Regions from separate parts of the Nonomuraea sp. KM90 genome, predicted to be linked through region 2. Evidence: predicted binding sites of a transcription regulator. Region 2 holds the regulator's gene; the other holds the start of a gene.
What was found. Region 2 encodes HrcA, which represses chaperone genes, less so after heat shock. Its sites were predicted from a motif close to TTGGCACTCTCNNNNNGAGAGTGCCAA; they were not measured.

Region 1 (4,413 bases), on a different contig from region 2:
GTCACGCGCGTCGAGCAGATCCAGGTACCCCCGGACCGCCTCCCACAGATGATGCTCCGGATACCGCCCCAGCCCCCGGTGCTCCCGCCGCCACCGCCGGTCCCAGTACGCCTCGTGCACGGCCCGCAAGTGCTCCAGAGCGGTCCCCAGCTCCCCCTCGACCTCGGCCACCCGCCCCTCGCCACCACCGGCGGCGCCGCGTACCGACTCGAACCGCCGCTCCCGCAGCGCCTCGAGCACCCCCTTCTCGACCCCTTCGAGCGACCAGAACCGTACGGGCTCCCGGATGCGATGGTTGGCCACCGGATCCCGATGGGACCGCCACCAGTAGGCGATCCCGCCCTTGTCCAGGCGCAGGAAGTCCACCAGCCAGGCCGTGCCGGGCGGCTGGGTCTCCCAGGCCACCTCCTCGGGCGGCAGGTTCAGCACGAGGACGACCTCGACGGCGTCGATGGGATCGGCCCCGTCGAGCAGGTCGCCGAACACGTACGCCGCCCGCAGGAACGGCTCGTCCGCCGGGACGCGCCTGGTCCGCTCGCACTCCTCGGCGAGCATCCGCAGCCGCTCCACCGCCCGCGCGTACCGCATCCCGCCCCGCCTCCCCACATCGAGCCCGCGACCAGCGTACGGCCCCTCACGGCCCCCGGAACGCGTACGGAAGAACCGGTCAGTGGCCGTGGCCGTGACCGTGACCCTGGCCGCCGGCCGGGGCCTCCTCCTCGGGCTTGTCCACCACGAGCACCTCGGTGGTGAGCAGCATGCCCGCGATCGAAGCCGCGTTCTGCACGGCCGACCGCGTGACCTTCACCGGGTCGATGACGCCCTGGTCGAGCAGGTTGCCGTATTCGCCGGTCGCGGCGTTGAGGCCGTGACCCGCCTCCAGCTCGGCGACCTTGTGCGTCACCACGTAGCCCTCGAGACCGGCGTTCTCGGCGATCCAGCGGGCCGGCTCCACCAGCGCGCGGCGCACGACGCCGACACCGGTGGCCTCGTCGCCCGTCAGGCCGAGGTCGTCGAGCTCCTTGGAGACGTGGATGAGCGCGGAGCCACCGCCGGAGACGATGCCCTCCTCGATCGCGGCGCGCGTCGCGGAGATCGCGTCCTCGAGGCGGTGCTTCTTCTCCTTCAGCTCCACCTCGGTGGCGGCGCCGACACGCAGCACGCACACACCGCCGGCGAGCTTGGCCAGGCGCTCCTGCAGCTTCTCGCGGTCCCAGTCGGAGTCGGACTGCTCGATGGCGAGCTTGATCTCCTTGACGCGGTCCTCGATGGCCTGCGCGTCACCGGCGCCGTCGACGATGGTCGTGGCGTCCTTGGTGACGACGACGCGGCGGGCCGTGCCGAGCACCTCGAGACCGACGTGCTCCAGCTTGAGGCCGACCTCCTCGCTGACGACCTGGCCGCCGGTGAGGATGGCCATGTCCTGCAGCATCGCCTTGCGGCGGTCACCGAAGCCCGGGGCCTTGACGGCCACGGAGGTGAAGGTGCCGCGGATCTTGTTGGTGACCAGGACGGCCAGGGCCTCGCCCTCGACGTCCTCGGCGACCACGAGGAGCGGCTTCTTCGTCTGGGCGATCTTCTCCAGCAGCGGCAGGAAGTCCGCGATGGAGGAGATCTTGCCCTGGGTGAGCAGGATGTAGGCGTCCTCGAGGACGGACTCCATCCGCTCGGGGTCGGTCACCATGTAGGCCGACAGGTAGCCCTTGTCGAACTGCATGCCCTCGGTGAACTCGAGCTCCATGCCCATGGCGTTGGACTCTTCGACGGTGAGGACACCGTCCTTGCCCACCTTGTCGAACGCCTCGGCGATCAGGTCGCCGATCTGCGCGTCCTGAGCGGAGATCGTCGCGACATTGGCGATCTCCTTCTTGTCCTCGACCGGACGGGCGCTGGCGAGCAGCTTGTCGCTGATCGTCCTGGCCGCCTTGTCGATGCCGCGCTTGAGCGACAGCGGCGAGGCGCCGGCCGCCACGTTGCGCAGGCCCTCGCGGACCATGGCCTGGGCCAGGACGGTCGCGGTGGTGGTGCCGTCGCCCGCGATGTCGTTGGTCTTGGTGGCAACTTCCTTGGCGAGCTGGGCGCCGAGGTTCTCGTAGCGCTCCTCCAGCTCGATCTCACGAGCGATGGTCACACCGTCGTTCGTGATCGTCGGCGCACCGAACTTCTTGTCGATGACGACGTTGCGGCCACGCGGGCCGAGGGTTACCTTCACGGCGTCCGCGAGGGCGTTCACGCCACGCTCGAGCGCGCGGCGGGCGTCCTCGTCGAACTCCAGGATCTTCGCCATTGCTGAATGTCCTCTCCTAGCGTCGAAAGCCCCGGCCGCCCTCAAGAGCGCCCGGGGCTCGACACATCCGGCCTACTTCTCGATGATCGCGAGAACATCGCGGGCGGAGAGCACGAGGTACTCCTCGCCGCCGTACTTGACCTCGGTGCCGCCGTACTTGCTGTAGAGGACGATGTCGCCCTCAGAGACGTCGAGCGGAATCCGCTTGTCGCCGTCCTCGTCCCAGTTGCCCGGGCCCACCGCAAGAACCTTGCCCTCCTGCGGCTTCTCCTTGGCGGTGTCAGGGATGACCAGGCCGGAAGCGGTGGTCTGCTCGGCCTCAAGCGGCTGAACCACAATGCGGTCGCCGAGCGGCTTAACGGGAACCTTGGTGGCGGTCGTCACGATCGGACCTCCCCTTCAGATTTGAATGATCTAGAAGAGGCGACCAGCTGGGCCTGCCGTCGCGGGTGTCAGACCTGCCTCGTCGCACGTTGGCACTCTCAAGGGGAGAGTGCCAACAGGAAACATATGCAAGAGGGGCTTGACAGTCAACACGAACGCGTCTGCTGAGAGCGATCAGACCGTAATCAGACGGTAGAGCTCCCGCGCGTCCCCTGCGTGACGGGTACGTGTCCGGTGCCGCTAACGTCAGGTGACGTGGACCTGGACGCCTTCGCCGAGTTGCTCACCCCGCGCGGCCGGCGGGCGCTCGTGGAGGCCGGAGAGCTGGTGGGCGCCGATCCGGTCGCCGCCGCGACCACCCTGCGCAGGACGTACGACGCCGGGCTCACCTCCGCCGCCCTCACCCAGGCCGGGCTCAGGGAGCGGGCCAGGGCAAAGTTCGGGCAAGACGCCGGCAAAATGTATTTCACGTCACACGGCCTGGAGCAGTCCACCCGGGCGGAGGTCGCCGAGCACCGCGCCCGCCGCCTGCTCGCCCTTCGCCCCGCGGGCGCGCCGCACGTCCTGGACGCCTGCTGCGGCGTCGGCGGCGACCTCCTCGCGCTGGCCCGCGCCGGCTGCACCGTGACCGCCGTGGACACCAACCCGCTGACCGTCGCCGTGGCCAGGGCCAACGCGGAGGCGTTCGGCGTGGGCGAGCGGGTGACGGTGACCGTCGCGGACGCGGCCGGGGTGCGGCCCGAGGACTACGACGTGCTGTTCGCCGATCCGGCCAGGCGTACGGGCAGGGGCCGCACGTTCGACCCCATGGCCTACTCCCCGCCCTGGCCCGTGGTGCTCGACCTGGTCTCCCGGGCCGCCCTGGCGTGCCTCAAGGTGGCCCCCGGCATCCCGTACGAGTTCATCCCCGAGGGCGCCCAGGCCGAGTGGATCTCCTTCAAGGGCGAGGTCAAGGAGGCCACCCTCTGGACCGGCCAGGGCGGAGGCCGGCGGGCCACCCTGCTGCCGGGCGGCCACACCTTGACCGCCGCCGGAGTCCAGGCCCCGGTCGGCCCCGCCGGCCGCTACGTCTACGAGCCCGACGGCGCCGCCATCCGCGCCCACCTCGTCGGCGAGGTGGCCGAGCTCGTCGGCGGCAGGCTGCTCGACCCGATGATCGCCTACATCACGGCCGACGACCCGGTGGACTCCCCGTGGGCCACAAGATACGAAATAGAGGACATTCTTCCTTTCTCCCTGAAAAGACTTCGCGCCGCACTCCGTGACCGACAAATCGGCAATGTCACCATCAAAAAGCGCGGCTCCGCCATCGACATCGAACGCCTCCGCGCCGACCTGCGGCTCAAGGGCGACAACTCGGCGGTCATCATCCTGACCAGGATTATCGACAAACCATCGGTTCTCATCTGCAAGGCCCTCTCACCTGGCTGAACCCCCAAATCCGGTCATCCGCGCGTTAACCGCGATCTTTTCCTTCGCCACTGACGGACCTTGATCGAAAGGCTAAGGTGGGCGGGCGGGAGTTCTCCCCCCTAATGCGGTTGACCGCGTTCTCGCTCTTTCAGAAATGAACCGGACCTTACCCCACCGCTGCGCGGCAGACCGTCGGCGAGCGAAGGAGCTTTCGGTGGACCATTCCAACCACACCACCCTTCTTCAAACGGGCGCTTACGACGCCGTCCCCAAGAGGATGCGGGACCTCCTCGCGCGCGCCGCCCAGGACCACGTGTACGAGCAGCGCA
Region 2 (4,413 bases):
CCAATTTCCCGACAGAACATCGCCCTCGTACACACGGGGACCGTAGCAAATCACCCGCTGACCGCAAGGCGCTTACGCGCACCGCTGCGGCGTACGAGGACGGTGATGGTGCCGGCGATCGCGACGAGCAGACCCACGCCGGGGACGAGCACCAGCGCGGCCAGCCCGCCGGTGATCCCGCCCACGGCGGACAGGGCGTCGCGGCCCACGCCGTAGCGTACGGTGGCCTGCTCCTGGTTGGTGCAGGTGAGCTGGTAGTCGCCCTTGGCCGGGGCGTTGATCACGAGGAACTGCTCCCAGACGGCCCCGTTCACCGTGACCTTCTGGGTGCCCGCGGTCTTGGCCAGCCTGGCCTGCCCGGGCCCGCCGGTGATGGCGCAGTCGTAGGTGACCTGAGTGTCACTGGCGATGTACACGGCGGGCTTGTCGGCCGGGTCCACCGGGACGGTGACGCTTTCGCCCGACGCGAACGTCCGGGTCGGAGCCAGGTCCGCCACGCTGCTCACCACCCCGCCGGTGAACATGAGCACCCCCGCCACCGCGCACACCACGAACACGCCCCAGGCCGCCGCGAGCCACCACAGGCGGGGCTTTATCGCTTTGGAGTCGATTCGTGGCGGAAATTGGGGCTGTTGGCCGTATTGTCCGTACTGAGGTGGCGGGCCGAACTGGGTGGGCTGACCGTACTGCGGCAGCTGACCGTACTGCGGTGGCTGGCCGAAAGGCGGCTGTCCGTAGGGCGGCTGGCCCTGCGGCGGCTGGCCCTGTGGTGGCTGACCGTGCGGTGGCTGGCCCTGTGGTGGCTGGCCGGGGCCGGGCTGAGAGCCGGGCTGGGGGCCGTAACCGGGCTGGGAGCCCGGTTGCGGGCCGTAGCCGGGCTGGGAGCCGGGCTGCGGGCCGTACTGAGGAGGTCGCGGCTGACCGTGGTAAGGACCCTGCCCGGGCGGGGGGCCGTACGACGGGGGCTGGGATTCGTCGGTCATATGGGCAAGTGTGAGGCCTGTCGCTTCCAGGAAGCTAGCAGCAGGATGGGACGCGGTGTTATCGCACCTTGTGGGCGAGAGCCGTACACTTGGCACTCGGGAACACAGAGTGCTAGACACCGCGTTCCTGATAAGGACAGAGGCAGGAGGTGAGCACGTGCTCGACGATCGGAAACTGGCGGTGCTCCGCGCCATTGTCGAAGACTACGTGTCCACCAACGAACCGGTGGGCTCCAAGGCACTCGCCGAGCGCCACAACCTGAAGGTCTCCCCGGCGACGGTCAGGAACGACATGGCCGCGCTGGAGGAGGAAGGCTACATCACCCAGCCCCACACCAGCGCGGGCCGCGTGCCGACGGACAAGGGCTACCGCCTGTTCGTCGACCGGCTGTCGCAGGTCAAGCCGCTGTCGGGGGCCGAGCGCAGGGCGATCGAGACGTTCCTCGCCGGCGCCGTCGACCTCGACGACGTGGTCACCCGCACGGTCCGGCTGCTCGCGCAGCTGACCAGGCAGGTGGCGGTGGTGCAATACCCGACGCTGACGCGTTCGACGGTCAGGCACGTCGAGCTGGTCCCGCTGAACGACCGGCGGGTCATGCTCGTGCTGATCACCAACACCGGCCGGGTCGAGCAGCGCGTGGTCGAGCTGCCCGAAGTGGTGGAGGACACCCGCATCGCGCACCTGCGGGCCGTGCTCAACGCCTGCCTCGACGGCTGCGGCCTGAGCACCGTCCCGGAGCTGGTCGCCGACCTGCCCGAGCGGCTGCCCGTCGAAGACCGGCCCGCCGTGGCCACGATCCTGTCCGTGCTGCTCGAGACGCTGGTGGAGCGGCACGACGAGAAGATCGTGTTCGCCGGCGCGGCCAACCTCGCCGGCGCCGACTTCACCGTCGGCCTGCGCGACGTGCTGGAGGCGCTGGAGGAGCAGGTGGTCCTGATGCGGCTGCTCGGCGAGACTTCATCAGACACGCCGTCCGCTCTCACCGTGCGCATCGGCTCAGAAAACCCCTACCTGCGCGGCACATCCGTCGTCGCGACCGGATACGGTTCTGGCGACAACCAACTTGCCCGGCTCGGCGTGCTGGGGCCGACCAGGATGGACTATCCCGTGACGATGGGCGCCGTACGCGCGGTGGCACGCTACGTCAGCCAGATCCTGGCTGCATCATAAGAGGTCGATAAGTGGCAAACAGCGACTACTACGCCACCCTCGGGGTGCGCCGTGACGCAAGTCAGGACGAGATCAAGAAGGCCTACCGCCGACTCGCCCGTGAGCTGCACCCCGACGTGAACCCCGATCCTGAGACCCAGGAGCGGTTCAAGGAGATCACGCAGGCTTACGAGGTGCTGTCCGACCCGAACAAGCGCCAGATGTACGACCTGGGTGGCGACCCCTTCGGCGGCGCGGCGGCGGGCGCGGGCGCCGGAGGCTTCGGAGCGGGCTTCCCCTTCAGCGACATCATGGACGCCTTCTTCGGCACGGCGGGCGGCGCCCGGGGGCCCCGCTCGCGCGCCCGCAGGGGCCGCAACGCCACCATCCGGGTGGAGCTCGACCTGCGCGAGACGGCGTTCGGCACCACCCGCGAGCTGGTCGTCGACACGGCCGTGCTGTGCGAGGTGTGCCACGGCGCGGGAGCCGCGGCGGGCACCCACCCCGACACCTGTGACATGTGCAACGGGCGCGGCGAGATCTCCCAGGTCACCCGGTCCTTCCTGGGCCAGGTCATGACCTCGCGGCCGTGCCCGCAGTGCGGTGGCTTCGGCACGATCATCCGCCACCCCTGCCAGGAGTGCTCCGGCGACGGCCGGGTGCGCACCCGCCGTACGATCAAGGTCCGCATCCCCGCGGGCGTGGAGGACGGCACCCACATCCAGCTCGCCGGCGAGGGCGAGGTCGGCCCCGGCGGCGGACCACCCGGAGACCTGTTCCTGGAGATCGTCGAGCGGGCCCACGAGATCTTCGAGCGGCGCGGCGACGACCTGCACTGCACCGTGCAGATCCCGATGACCGCCGCCGCCCTCGGCACCATCCTGGCGGTGGAGACGCTCGACGGCTCCGAGGAGGTCGACGTCCGCCCCGGCACGCAGTCCGGCCAGGTCATCACCATGTACGGGCGCGGTGTGCAGCGGCTCAACGAGTCCGGCAGGGGCGACCTGCTGATCCACGTCAACGTGGAGACGCCGACCCGGCTCGACACGGCCCAGGAAGAGCTCCTGCGCGAACTGTCCAGGCAGCGGGGTGAGGAGCGCCCGCCTGGCAAGTTCGCACCGGGACAGCAGGGTTTTTTCTCCCGCCTGCGTGACGCCTTCAACGGCCGGTGACGTGACCGCACCCGTGTTCCTGGCCCACCGGCTGGACGGGCCGGAGCTGACGCTCGACGGCCCCGAGGGGCGGCACGCGGCCTCCGTGCGCCGCCTGCGGGCCGGTGAGCGGGTCGATCTGACCGACGGGGCCGGCGGGGTGGCCGAATGCGTCGTCCGCGAGACGCTGAAGGACGCGCTCAGGCTCGACGTGCTGCGCCGCTACGACGTCGAGGCGCCCCGGCCCCGGATCGTGGTCGTCCAGGGGCTGCCCAAGGGCGACCGGGGCGAGCTGGCGGTCGAGATGATGACCGAGGCGGGTGTGGACGTGATCGTGCCCTGGGCGGCCGCGCGCAGCATCACGCAGTGGAAGGGCGACAAGGTCGCCAAGGCGCTGGGCCGGTGGCGCTCCACGGCCCGCGAGGCGGGCAAGCAGGCCCGCCGGTTCCACCTGCCCGAGGTGGCGGACCTGGCCTCGACCGCGCAGGTCGAGCGGCTGCTGTCGGAGGCGGCGCTGGGGCTGGTGCTGCACGAGGAGGCGGCCGAGCCGCTGTCCGGGGTGGAGCTGCCGGCCGGGGGCGACATCGTGGTGGTCGTGGGGCCCGAAGGGGGCGTCTCGGAGGAGGAGCTGGCCGGGTTCCGGGCGGCCAAGGCGATGCCGGTGCTGCTGGGGCCGACGGTCCTGCGCACGTCCACGGCGGGGGTGGCGGCGGCGGCCGTGCTGCTCAGCCGCACGGGGCGCTGGTGAGCTCCTAGGGCGTGGTCTGGTCGGTCTCCAGCAGGGGACTGGCCACGGTGGTGGGAGTCTCCGTCACGTCGTCGGGCGGGCATTCCTCAGGTGGACACGACGTCGTGGGCTGCACTGTCGTCTGCTCCACGGTGGGCGTCGGCGAGATCACGGGGCAGTCGGCCGGCGGCTCGACCTGCTCGGCCTGGGTGGACGGGCAGTCGGTGGGGGTGGCGCTGGGCGACGGCGACGGCCTGCTGGTCGAGTCGGCCTTCTTGGTGGGCCGCGGCGACGCCGGCTGCGTGGTGTCCGGGATCACGACCTTGGGCTGGTCGGGACTCGGCTCCTGCGCCGGGGGCTGCTGCGAGCGGGTGGTGGAGGAGTTGGACGGGACTTCGGTGA

Region 1: a site for HrcA is predicted at 2,761-2,787, ahead of groES (co-chaperone GroES). Genes of this name have one in related genera too.

The regions. Positions count from the first base shown of each region.
Region 1 is NZ_JBQQCB010000010.1:159,061-163,473, forward strand. Features, by position in the region: gene ACTWPW_RS14430 (DUF7711 family protein) at 1-588, opposite strand, end outside; gene groL (chaperonin GroEL) at 668-2,287, opposite strand; gene groES (co-chaperone GroES) at 2,360-2,671, opposite strand; gene ACTWPW_RS14445 (class I SAM-dependent methyltransferase) at 2,927-4,102, shown strand; gene ACTWPW_RS14450 (hypothetical protein) at 4,299-4,413, shown strand, end outside.
Region 2 is NZ_JBQQCB010000041.1:54,933-59,345, reverse strand. Features, by position in the region: gene ACTWPW_RS32350 (DUF3097 domain-containing protein) at 1-33, opposite strand, end outside; gene ACTWPW_RS32345 (hypothetical protein) at 51-983, opposite strand; gene hrcA (heat-inducible transcriptional repressor HrcA) at 1,141-2,154, shown strand; gene dnaJ (molecular chaperone DnaJ) at 2,166-3,305, shown strand; gene ACTWPW_RS32330 (16S rRNA (uracil(1498)-N(3))-methyltransferase) at 3,307-4,032, shown strand; gene ACTWPW_RS32325 (hypothetical protein) at 4,037-4,413, opposite strand, start outside.